Alkalilimnicola ehrlichii MLHE-1: one gene and its partner. The protein of the gene in region 2 interacts with the protein of the main gene of each other region in a pairwise test. Links are inferred from orthologs where the notes say so. Each region holds a gene or a part of one and is shown on either strand. Other genes may lie near its edges.

The links. The genes of interacting proteins can lie anywhere in the genome.
Region 1: the proteins of hfq (region 2) and rho interact in binary tests that used the Escherichia coli proteins (3 or more experiments, as listed by UniProt). The link is inferred for Alkalilimnicola ehrlichii MLHE-1 from one-to-one orthologs.

The regions. Positions count from the first base shown.
Region 1 is NC_008340.1:409,729-415,802, forward strand. The notes cover bases 2,544-5,524. They hold rho (transcription termination factor Rho), read right to left. Parts: upstream 4,672-5,524; coding sequence 3,415-4,671; downstream 2,544-3,414. Other genes in these bases: MLG_RS01860 (class I SAM-dependent rRNA methyltransferase), read left to right, coding at 2,544-3,095; trxA (thioredoxin TrxA), read right to left, coding at 4,812-5,138; yrfG (GMP/IMP nucleotidase), read right to left, coding at 5,320-5,524. Also shown: argE (acetylornithine deacetylase), read right to left, coding at 1-958; MLG_RS01855 (TIGR04211 family SH3 domain-containing protein), read right to left, coding at 996-1,649; more of MLG_RS01860, read left to right, coding at 1,884-2,543; more of yrfG, read right to left, coding at 5,525-6,006. UniProt on the Escherichia coli protein: Facilitates transcription termination by a mechanism that involves Rho binding to the nascent RNA, activation of Rho's RNA-dependent ATPase activity, and release of the mRNA from the DNA template.
Region 2 is NC_008340.1:621,052-626,901, forward strand. Bases 1-2,880 are described here. They hold hfq (RNA chaperone Hfq), read left to right. Parts: upstream 1-1,245; coding sequence 1,246-1,515; downstream 1,516-2,880. Other genes in these bases: mutL (DNA mismatch repair endonuclease MutL), read left to right, coding at 1-153; miaA (tRNA (adenosine(37)-N6)-dimethylallyltransferase MiaA), read left to right, coding at 205-1,110; hflX (ribosome rescue GTPase HflX), read left to right, coding at 1,547-2,845. Outside these bases: FtsH protease activity modulator HflK, read left to right, coding at 2,941-4,320; protease modulator HflC, read left to right, coding at 4,320-5,216; MLG_RS02955 (ATP phosphoribosyltransferase regulatory subunit), read left to right, coding at 5,369-5,850. UniProt on the Escherichia coli protein: RNA chaperone that binds small regulatory RNA (sRNAs) and mRNAs to facilitate mRNA translational regulation in response to envelope stress, environmental stress and changes in metabolite concentrations.

The DNA of each region.
Region 1 (6,074 bases), 210 kb from region 2 along the record:
GCTGTTCGCTGGCGCGCACGATCTCCGCCGTCTCCGGGGTGGCCATGGGCTGCAGCCCCGGGAACAGCGAGCGCAGGTGCAGGTAGCGGGCCTGCTCGCCCAGCGCCGCCTCCAGCCGTTGGCGCAGCAGGTAGCGCAGCTCCTCCAGGCCCATTCCCGGCAGCGGGCGGATGTCGATGTGCAGCTCCGCCTCGCCGCAGATGCGGTTGGGGTTGTCGCCGGCGTGCAGGTGCCCCAGGTTCATGGTGGGCACCGGGACGTCGAACCGGGCGTCCTGGTACTGCGCCTGCAGCTCGCCGCGCCACTCCAGCAGGGCGTTGAGCACCCGGGTCATCAGCTCCAGGGCGTTGCGGCCCAGGGCCGGGTTGCTGGAGTGGCCGGAGTGTCCCTCGATGCGGATGGCCTCCATCATCATGCCCTTGTGCGTGCGCACCGGGCGGCCGTTGGTGGGCTCGCCGATGATCGCGTGCCGGCCCAGGGGGTGTTGGCTCTCCACCAGGGCGCGGGCGCCGGTCATGCCCGACTCCTCGTCGGCGGTGGCCAGCAGCACCAGCGGTTGCTTGAGGTCCTGCGCGCGCAGGCCGCGGGCGGCCTCCAGGGCCAGGCCCAGGAAGGACTTCATGTCGGTGGTGCCCAGGCCGTAAAGGCGGCCGTCGCGCTCGGTGAGCACAAAGGGGTCAGAGGTCCAGAGCGCACCGTCGTAGGGTACGGTATCGGTGTGCCCGGAGAGCACCAGCCCGCCGGGGCCGCGGCCCAGGGTGGCGATCAGGTTGGCCTTGTCCGGATGGCCGGGTACCGGCTGGATCTCGCACACGAAGCCGGCGGCCTCGGCCCAGCCGGCGAGCAGATCGATGACCTCGCGGTTGCCCTGGTCCAGGGCCGGGTCCACGCTGCTGACCGAGGGGGTGGCAATCAGCCCCCTCAGCATGTCCATCAATGCCGGCGCCTCACCGCTCATGGCCACCCCGTTGTTCTCCGCTGCTTGTCCCAGGTCGTTACAGGGTATCACCCCAGCCACGGCGGCGCTTCCAGCGGATCCGCGGCAGGATAAGGCCGAGAATGAGCCCCACCAGCAGCACGCCGGCCCCGGCCAGGAACCAGTCGCGCTGGGTCTGGCGGGCGAGGGCGGTCTTGTCCGCCTCCAGTTCACGGATCTCCGCCTGCAGATCGCTGATGGTGGTCTGCAGGCGCTGGTGTTCGTCGGCCAGCTCAAGGCCCTCGCGGGCATCCTCCAGGCGGGCCTCCAGGCGGTCGCGCTCGCTCTCCAGCGCCGCCACCCGTTCGGCCAGCTCGTCGGCGTGCTCGCGGGTCTCGGCCAGTTGCGCCGCCATCTCCTCGCGCGCCTCCTCGGCCGCTTCCACCCGGCGGTTGGCCGCCTCCAGCCGCTGCCGGGCGCTGGGCTCGTTCATCAGGTGCCGGGTCTCGATCCAGCCCTCACGGCCCTGGCCGTCGCGCACCTGGGTCCAGTCACCGCTGCTGTCCAGCTGCTGCAACTGCGTGCCGGAGCTTACGAAGCGCAGGATGCGGTGCTGCATGCTCGGGCCGCTGCGCTTGGCCACCTCGAGCTGATCGCTGACGTAGACCTGGGCATGGGCGGTCAGGGGCAGGGCGGTGAGTAACAGGAGCAACAGCAAGCAAATCCGGCGCACCGGCAACCTCCAGGGCTTCGAGTGGGGTGGACTGGGGCGAGAGTCGCTTCGCCCTCCCGGAGCCCGCGGAAAACGGGGCGGGAGGGCAGAGTTTAGCCGATGGGCGGGCGGGTAAAAACCGTGCGTGCGCGGGTTGCTTGCGTGCGGCCGGCGGCACGCGGCGCTGCTTGGTGAACGCGGGCGGGGGTGCGACAATGCCGCCCCGCCCACCAAGCCCGCTTCGAGGAGGTCCCGATGACGGCAGCATTGCCCCCATTACGCCTGAAACCCGGTGAGGACAAGCGCCTGCGCGCCGGCCACTTGTGGGTGTTCAGCAACGAGGTGGATATCGACGCGACCCCGCTGAAGGCCTTCGAACCGGGCCAGGACGCGCTCCTGGTGGACAGCCGCGGCCACGCCCTGGGCACGGTGTACGTCAACCCGGGCTCGCTGATCTGCGCCCGGCTGGTGAGCCGGGACAGCCGGTACCGGCTGGATGAGTCGCTGCTGGTCCACCGGCTGAAGCTGGCGCTGGGCCTGCGGGAGCGGTTGTTCGATGCGCCCTATTACCGGCTGGTGCATGGTGAGGCGGACGGCCTGCCGGGGCTGGTGATCGACCGGTTCGGTGATGCCTGCGTGGTGCAGGTGAACACGGCGGGGATGGAGCGGGTCCGCGACAGCATTGTCACAGCGCTGGGCCGGGTGCTGGGTGAGGGGCCGGTGCTGTTGCGCTGTGACAGCGCGGTGCGCGAGCTGGAGGGGCTGACGCGGTATCAGGCCTGGGGCAGTGGGCCGGAGGCGCAGACCCTGGAGGTGGTGGAGAACGGGGTGCGCTTCCAGGTGCCCGCGACCACCGGGCAGAAGACCGGCTGGTATTACGACCACCGGATGAACCGTCAGGCGCTGCGGCCCTGGGTCCCGGGGCGGCGGGTGCTGGATGTGTTCAGCTACATGGGCGCTTGGGGGGTGCAGGCGGCGGTGGCCGGCGCGGCCGAGGTCTTCTGCGTCGACAGCTCGGAGCAGGCCCTGGACGGTGTCGCGGAGAATGCCGCCCTGAATGGCGTGTCCGACCAGGTGGCGGGGGTACAGGGGGACGCCTTCGATGCCTTGGCGGAGTTGCGCCAGGCCAATGAGCGCTTCGATGTGGTGGTGGTGGACCCGCCGGCCTTTATCAAGCGCAAGAAGGATTTCCGTCAGGGTTTCAAGGCCTATCAGCGGTTGAACCGGATGGCGATGCAGTTGCTGAACAAGGAGGGCCTGCTGGTGACGGCCTCCTGCTCGGCGCACCTGCCGGAGCAGCGGCTGCTGGACGCGGCCCAGGCGGGGGCGCGCCACCTGGAGCGCAGCCTGCGCGTGGTGGCCCTGGGTCACCAGGGGCCGGACCACCCGGTGCACCCGGCGATCCCCGAGACCCGCTACCTGAAGGCCGCCTTCTGCCGGGTGTTGCCGGCGGGGAGCATGCCTTAGCGGGCTTTTGGCGGCCCTCTCCGCTAGTTGGTGCTGGGGCTCCGCTTTGGTATGGCGGGTGCTGGGTCTGCCGGGGGCTTCGGGGGGTGCGGGTCGGCCCTTGGGGTGCTTCGGTTGCGGATACGCTGTGAATACATCCCTGTACGCTCGAAGGCCGCATCCCTGCGGCCTACGATCCGCAACCGAAGCACCCCAAGGGCCTCTCGGCAGGACCGACCCGGATATACCGTAAGCCTGACAGAGCGTGCACCCCGGACTGAGCCCGAAAAACACCCCCGCACCGGCCGGCTGGTCAGCGCAGCGGGGTCCCGCTAGCAGGTCACCGCTTCATCGAGTCAAAGAACTCGCCGTTGGTCTTGGTGTCCTTCAGCTTGTCCAGCAGGAACTCGATGGCGGCCAGGTCGTCCATCGGGTGCAGCAGCTTGCGCAGGATCCACACCTTCTGCAACTCGTCCGGCTTCATCAGCAACTCCTCGCGGCGGGTGCCCGAACGGTTGATGTTCACCGCCGGGTAGATCCGCTTCTCGGAGATGCGCCGGTCCAAGTGCAGCTCCATATTGCCGGTGCCCTTGAACTCCTCGTAAATCACCTCATCCATCCGCGAGCCGGTGTCCACCAGCGACGTGGCGATGATCGACAGACTGCCGCCTTCCTCCACATTGCGCGCCGCACCGAAGAAACGCTTCGGCCGGTGCAGGGCATTGGCGTCCACACCGCCGGTCAGCACCTTGCCCGACGAAGGCACCACCGTGTTATAGGCCCGGGCCAGACGGGTGATGGAATCCAGCAGGATCACCACATCCTTCTTGTGCTCCACCAGCCGCTTGGCCTTCTCGATCACCATCTCCGCCACCTGCACGTGGCGGCTGGCCGGCTCGTCGAAGGTCGAGGAGACCACCTCGCCGCGCACCGAGCGCTGCATCTCCGTGACCTCCTCCGGGCGCTCGTCGATCAGCAGCACGATCAGATAGGTCTCGGGGTGGTTGGCGGTGATGCTCTGCGCGATGTGCTGCAGCAGCATCGTCTTACCCGCCTTGGGCGGCGAAACCAGCAGGCCGCGCTGGCCCTTACCGATGGGGGCGATCAGGTCGATGATCCGCGCGGTGAGATCTTCCGTGGAGCCGTTGCCGCGCTCCATGCGCATACGCTCGGTGGCGTGCAGCGGCGTGAGGTTCTCGAACAGCACCTTGTGCTTGGCGTTCTCCGGCGGCTCGAAGTTGATCTCATTGACCTTGAGCAGCGCGAAGTAGCGCTCACCATCCTTGGGCGGGCGGATCTTGCCCGCGATGGTGTCGCCGGTGCGCAGCGCGAAGCGCCGGATCTGGCTCGGCGAGACGTAGATATCGTCCGGCCCCGCCATGTATGAACTGTCGGCAGACCTCAGAAAGCCGAAGCCATCCTGCAGGATCTCCAACACGCCATCGCCGTAGATGGGTTCGCCACCTTTGGCCTGCGACTTGAGTATGGAAAAGATGACGTCCTGCTTGCGCGAGCGGGCCGTCCCCTCCACGCCCAGTTCCTGGGCCAGTTTCATCAGTTCAGCGGCGGGTTTCTGTTTTAGTTCCGTCAGGTTCATGGTGTCTGCTTTCGGATCATGGCGGGGTCGGGCAAAGCGCACCGGGCGGTGCCTTTGCGACTGGGAGTCTGGATACAGGTGCTGTTTGAGCTGGGGAGGCGGGGCGCCGCAGGGGCGCCCCGGCTAAAGGCTTTGGGGGCTTACAGGTTGCTGTCGATAAAAGCCGTCAGCTGCGACTTGGACAGGGCACCCACCTTGGTGGCCTCCACACCGCCGTTCTTGAACAGCATCAGCGTGGGGATACCACGGATGCCGTACTTCGGCGGGGTTTCCGGGTTCTCGTCGATGTTCAGCTTGACCACCTTGAGCTTGCCCGCGTATTCGGAGGCGACCTCGTCCAGGATCGGGGTGATCATCTTGCACGGACCGCACCAGTCGGCCCAGTAGTCCACGAGTACCGGCTCGCCGGCCTTGATCACTTCGTCTTCGAAATTCTGATCGGTGGCGTGCACGATCTGTCCGCTCACGATAAAGCCTCCCGATTGGCTGTTCGGCGTAAAATGATGCGCTTAGGGGATTTAAGGGGATAGTACTCGCTTATTGGCTGAGCAGGTACCCGGGATGACGCTGGCTGCAGGTATGAGCCTACCTATTTTGCGCTAACGATAGCGGGCGCGGGTTGGCGTGTCAAATGGCGTAATGTCGCGTTTATCCAGTGACCTGGGCCGGCGGCAGCACCTGGCGGAAGCAGCCCAGCAGCGGCACGTCGGCGGCCATGAGCGGCGCGGACCCGCTGTCCGGCTGGCGGATGCCCAGTACCGTGGCGATGCCATAGCGCCGGGCGCTGGCCAATGCGGCCAGGTTATCGTCAATCAGCACACTGCGCCCGGGCCGGAAGGGCGCGCGCTGTTGCAGCCGGTGCCAGAAGCCGTCCTCCTCCTTGGGCCGCTCCAGCTCATGGGCGCTCACCGCCGCGTCCAGGTGGGCGGCCAGGCCCGTGTGCGCCATCTTCAGTCGCAACACATCCGGGTGGGCATTGGTCACCAGGACCCGGCGCTTGCCACTGCGGCCCAGGGCCTGGAGAAAGTCCCGGGCGTAGGGGCGCCAGTCAATCAGGTGGGCGATCTCCCGTTTCAGCGCCATCATATCCACCGCCAGCTCCCGGCTCCAGTAATCCAGGCAGTACCACTCGATCCGCCCCTGAAGCCGTGCCATCCGCGGGAACACCTCCTGCTCGGCCTGAGCCGGCTCCAGGCCCTTCAGGGTCGCCAGCCGGTGGGGCAGGTGGTGTTTCCAGAAGAGGTTGTCGAAGCGCAGATCGAGCAGCGTGCCGTCCATGTCCAGCAGGACGGTGTCGGTGCGGGACCAATCGATGGTGGGCGCGGTGGTTGCCATGGCTGGATTCTACCACCCGGGGCGGTACTGGGGTATGCGCGGCGGGCGTGTACAATCGAAACCTGGTT
Region 2 (5,850 bases):
CGCGCCAACCGGCGGCTGACCCTGCCGGAGATGGACGCGCTGCTGCGCGAGATGGAGGCCACCCCGAACAGCGGCCAGTGCAACCACGGCCGGCCGACGTGGACCGTGCTGGATATGGACGCCCTGGACCGGCTGTTCATGCGGGGGCAGTGACCGGTGAGCCACGCCGTCCGTCAGCCGGGCACGCCCCCGGTGCTCTTCCTGATGGGGCCGACCGCCACCGGCAAGACCGATTGTGCCGTGGCCCTGGCCCGGCGGCTGCCGGTGGAGATTATCAGCGTGGACTCGGCGCTGGTCTACCGGGGTATGGATATCGGCACCGCCAAGCCCTCCGCGGCCCTGCTGGCGGAGGTCCCTCACCGGCTGATCGATATCCTCGATCCCAGCGAGGCCTACTCCGCGGCCCGCTTCCGTGCCGATGCGTTGGCGGCCATCCATGAGATCCACGCTGCGGGCCGAGTGCCGCTGCTGGCCGGTGGCACCATGCTTTACTTCCGTGCCCTGGAGCACGGTCTGTCAGAGCTGCCGGAGGCCGACCCGGCCCTGCGCCGGCGGCTGGAGGGCGAGGCGGCCGCCCACGGCTGGGGTGCGCTGCACGACCGCCTGGCGGCTGTGGACCCGGAGGCGGCGGCCCGCATCCACCCCCACGACGCCCAGCGCATCCAGCGGGCGCTGGAGGTTTGGGAACTTACCGGCCAATCCCTGTCAGAACTACAGAGGGCCGGGCGGCAGCGGCTGCCCTGGCCCATCGGCAAGTGGGTGCTGATGCCGGAGTCACGGGGCGAACTGCACCGGCGTATCGCCCGGCGCTTCGACCAGATGCTGGCGCAAGGCTTCATCGACGAGGTGGCGGCCCTGCGCCAGCGGCCGGACCTGCATCGGGCGCTGCCGGCGATGCGCTCGGTCGGCTATCGCCAGGTCTGGGATTACCTGGACGGGTGCTATGACCGGGAAACGCTGCGCGAGCGCGGCATCGCCGCCACCCGCCAGTTCGCCAAGCGCCAGATCACCTGGCTGCGGCGGGAGCGCGGTGTGACGGCTTGGTTGACGCCGGAACAGGCCCGCGACGGACTGCCCGAGCGGGTCGGCCGTTTCCTGTCGGGCGGTTGATGCGGTCGCGTGATGGAAGGCCTGTGATAGACTTTGGACAGTACTGAATTTTGGGGCATGCCCGAATTTTTTGGGCGGGTAATTTGATCGACCGGCGCAAGCCCGGACAACAAGAAAGGTTTAGGAGTCAAGCTGATGGCCAAGGGGCAATCGTTACAGGAACCGTTCCTGAACGCACTGCGCAAGGAAAAGGTGCCGGTATCCATTTATCTGGTCAATGGGATTAAACTGCAGGGGCAGATTGAATCGTTCGACCAGTTCGTGATTCTGCTCCGTAACAACGTCAATCAGATGGTGTACAAGCACGCCATCTCCACCGTCGTTCCGGCTCGCAACGTGCGCACCGCGCCGCCGGTCCCGACGGAGACCCACGCACAGTCCAGCGAGGAATTCGGCAATATCTGAAGCCACCCCCACAAACACGGCCCCTGCGGCCCTGTTCGAGCGCCCCGAGGGGGGCGAGCGGGCGTTGCTCATCCATCTGGACCTGGACGGTGACCCGCGGGATACCCTGGATGAGTTCCAGGCACTCGCTGAGTCGGCCGGGGCCGAGGTGGTGGACGCGGTCCGCCACCGCCGGCACAGCCCGGATCCCCGTTTCTTTTTGGGGCGGGGCAAGGTCGAGGAACTCGCCGCGCGTATCCCCGCGGAAGGGATCGACCTGGTCCTGATCGACCACGCCATCAGTCCGGCGCAGGAGCGTAACTTGGAGCGGGCGTTCCGCTGCCGGGTGCTGGACCGTACCGGCCTGATCCTCGATATCTTTGCCCAGCGGGCTCGCTCCCATGAGGGCAAGCTGCAGGTGGAGTTGGCCCAGCTGCGCCACATCGCCAGCCGATTGGTCCGCGGCTGGTCGCACCTGGAGCGCCAGAAAGGCGGGATCGGCCTTCGCGGGCCGGGTGAGACCCAGCTCGAGATGGACCGGCGCATGCTCGGCACGCGCATCAAGCAACTGGAGCGCAAGCTGGAGAAGGTGCGCCGCCAGCGCGCCCAGGGCCGGCAGGCGCGTCGGCGCCAGGAGTTTCCGGTGGTCTCGCTGGTCGGCTACACCAACGCCGGCAAGTCCACGCTGTTCAACGCCCTGACCGGTTCCGGCCTCTACGCCGACGACCGCCTTTTCGCTACCCTGGACACCACCCTGCGACGGCTGGAACTCCCGGACGGCCAGCCGGTCATACTGGCGGATACGGTCGGTTTTATCAGTGACCTGCCGCACGGCCTGGTGGCCGCCTTCCGCTCCACTCTGGAGGAGGTGGGTGAATCCGATCTGCTGCTGCATGTGGTGGACGCAGCCGATCCGGATCGCCGAGAGCACGCGCGCCAGGTGCAGCAGGTACTGGCCGACATAGGCGCCAGCGAGGTGCCGGTGTTGACGGTGTACAATAAGGCCGACCTCTGCCAACACCCGGTCGGTATCCTCCGCGACGACCGCGAGGCCCCCGAGGCGGTCTGGGTGTCGGCGGCCGCGGGCCGCGGGCTCGACGAGCTTGAGGAGGCCGTGGCCGAGTGCCTGGGCGGTGGCCGCGTACGGGGCCGCGTGCGGCTGCCGGCCCACCAGGGGCGGCTGCGGGCCCGGTTCTATCAGCTCGGCCAGGTCCTGGACGAGCGGGTGGAGGAGGACGGTGTGATCGACCTGCTGGTGGACCTGCCCCGGCGCGAACTGGACCGGTTGCGGAGCAACGAGGGGCTTACAGCGCCCCTGGAGACTGAGACTGCGCTACACGACCCATCCTGAACCCCGCCTTGCGGGAACAGCGACGCTCTCATTACAATCATCGGTTGCGCTTTGCAGCGCAGGCGGATCCAACCTTTTAAACCACGGAGACATCCATGGCGTGGAATGAGCCAGGTGGCGGTAACCGCGATCCCTGGGGTGGCGGCAACCGCGGTGGCGGGGGCGGCGACAACCAGGGGCCGCCCGACCTCGATGAGGCCATCAACAAGGTGCGCGACAAGGTCACCCAGCTTTTCGGTGGCAAGAAGGGCGGCGGTGCCGGCAACGGCGGCGGTTCCGGTCAGGGCTTCAAAGGGCCTGGCGCCAAGGGTATTGCCCTGCTTGGCGGTCTGGTGATCGCCGGTTGGCTCGCCTCCGGTATCTATATCGTGGACGAGGGGCAGCGTGGGGTGGAGCTGACCTTTGGTGCCAACACCGGCGTCACCCAGCCCGGTCCGCACTGGCACTTCCCGCGTCCCATTGGCAGCGTCGAGCGGGTGGACGTCTCCGAGGTGCGCACCATCGAGATCGGTTACGAGTCCATGGGCGAGCGGACCCGATCGGTGCTGCGCGAGGCCCTGATGCTCACCCGGGACGAGAACATCGTGAACCTCAAGGTGGCGGTGCAATACCGGGTGAGCGACCCGGCCAACTATCTGTTCAACTTCCGCTTTCCGGATGACACCCTGAAGCAGCTCGCGGAGAGCGCGTTGCGCGAGGTGGTGGGTAAGGCCGAGGCGCCCGAGGACGTGGAGATCGGCCCGGGGGAGGACTTTGGCCAGCTCGCCGATGAACTGGCCGATCAGCTTACCGAGGAGGAGTTGCAGGCGCTGATGACGGGGGCCGACGAGACGGCCCGCGCCCACATCACACCGCTGGAATGGGTGCTCACCCAGGGCCGTGCCCAGGTGGCGGATGAGTCGGAGCGGCTCATTCAGGAGGCGCTGGACCGCTACCAGGCCGGGATCACCCTGGTCCGGGTCGCCATCCAGGACGCCCAGCCGCCGGAAGAGGTGCAGCCGGCCTTCGCCGACGCCATCCGTGCCCGCGAGGACCAGCAGCGCACCATCAGCCGCGCCCGTGCCTATGCTAATGCACTGCTCCCGCGTGCCGAGGGTCAAGCGGCCCGCCAGCGGGAGGAGGCCCAGGCCTACCGCGATCAGGTGATCGCACGGGCCCAGGGTGAATCCGAGCGCTTCACCGCCCTGCTTAACGAGTACGAGCGGGCGCCGCAGGTGACCCGCCAGCGGCTCTACCTGGAGACCATGGAGCGGGTGTTGGGCAACAGCAGCAAGATCATGATCGATGTCGAGGGTGGTCAGCCGCTGATGTACCTGCCGCTGGACCGTATGATCGACCGGCGTGGCGTCGAGCAGGACGGGGAGGACAACGACGAGGCGCGCGACCTGTCCATGGCCCCGCCGCTGGGCGGCCGGGACGCGGTCACGCCCACCGAGCGCGCGCGTGACTCGCTGCGGACCCGGGAGGTGCGCTGATGAATCAGATGATTAAGTCGGTATTGATACCGGTTGTGGTGGTGGCCGCCATCCTGGCCTATTTCTCCGTGTTTACGGTGGACGAGCGGGAGTTCGCCCTGAAGTTCCGCCTGGGTGAGGTCGTGCGCGATGACTTCGAGCCCGGGTTGCACTTCAAGCTGCCCTTCGTCAATAACGTGCGCAAGTTCGACCGCCGGGTGCAGACCCTGGACGCCGAGCCGCAGCGCTTTCTCACCGCGGAGAACAAGAACCTGATCGTCGACTCCTTCGTGAAGTGGCGGATCAGTGATCCCACCCGGTTCTATGTCTCGTTTGCCGGTGGCGACTTCCAGCGTGCCAACTCACGGCTGCGCGAGATCGTCCAGCAGGGGCTGCGCGACGAGTTTGGTCAGCGCACGGTGGAGAACGTGATCTCCGGCGAACGCGTCGAGATCATGGAGATCCTGCGCGAGCGGTCCGCGGAATCGGTCGAGGACGTGGGGATCGCGGTGCTGGATGTGCGGCTCAAGCGCATCGACCTGCCGGAGGACGTCAACGAGTCCATCTTCCAGCGTATGGCGGCTGAGCGTGAGCGTGTGGCCCGCGAACTGCGGGCCCTTGGTGAGGAGGCGGGCGAGCGTATCCGCGCCGATGCCGACCGCCAGCGCACGGTCATCCTGGCCGAGGCCTATCGTGATGCCGAGCGCCTGCGTGGTGATGGTGACGCCCAGTCGGCCGCCATCTACGCCGCGGCGTACAACGACAACCCGGAGTTCTACGCCTTCCACCGCAGCCTGGGGGCCTACAGTCAGACCTTCCGGAGCAAGGAGGACATGCTGGTGCTCTCACCGGACAGTGAGTTCTTCCGGTACTTCAACACCAACGGTCTGGAACTCCCCTTAGGGGCCGATGAGTGAACCCCGCGGCGTCTTCCTAAAGGCGAGCTTTCGACTAAAGCCGGGCCGGGCCGTAAGGCCCGGCCTTTTTTATGACAGGCAAACGGGTATCATGCTCAGCGAACGTGCGGACCTGTACCCTGCCGTCTTTTTCCGGAACTGAAGGACTTCCCATGAGCGATTCCGCCTTCAGCAAAGACAACCGCTGGTTGCTGCCCGAGGGTGTGGACGAGCTGCTGCCCCCCAGGGCCGCCCAGATGGAGACCCTGCGCCGGCAACTGCTGGACCAGTTCGGTGCCTGGGGCTACGAGCTGGTGATGCCCCCCTTCATCGAATACCTGGACTCGCTGCTCACCGGCACCGGGCACGACCTGGATGTGCAGACCTTCAAGCTCACTGACCAGCTCACCGGTCGGTTGATGGGCGTTCGCGCCGACATCACCCCGCAGGTGGCGCGCATCGATGCCCACCGCCTGCGCCGTGAGGCGCCCTCGCGGCTCTGCTACATCGGCAGCGTCCTGCACGCCCGGCCCGAGGGCATCTCCCGGTCGCGCAACCCGGTCCAGGTGGGCGCCGAGTTGTTCGGCCACGCGGGGGTCGAGAGCGACATCGAGATCATCAGCCTGGCGGTGGCGAGTCTGCGCACGGCCGGCGT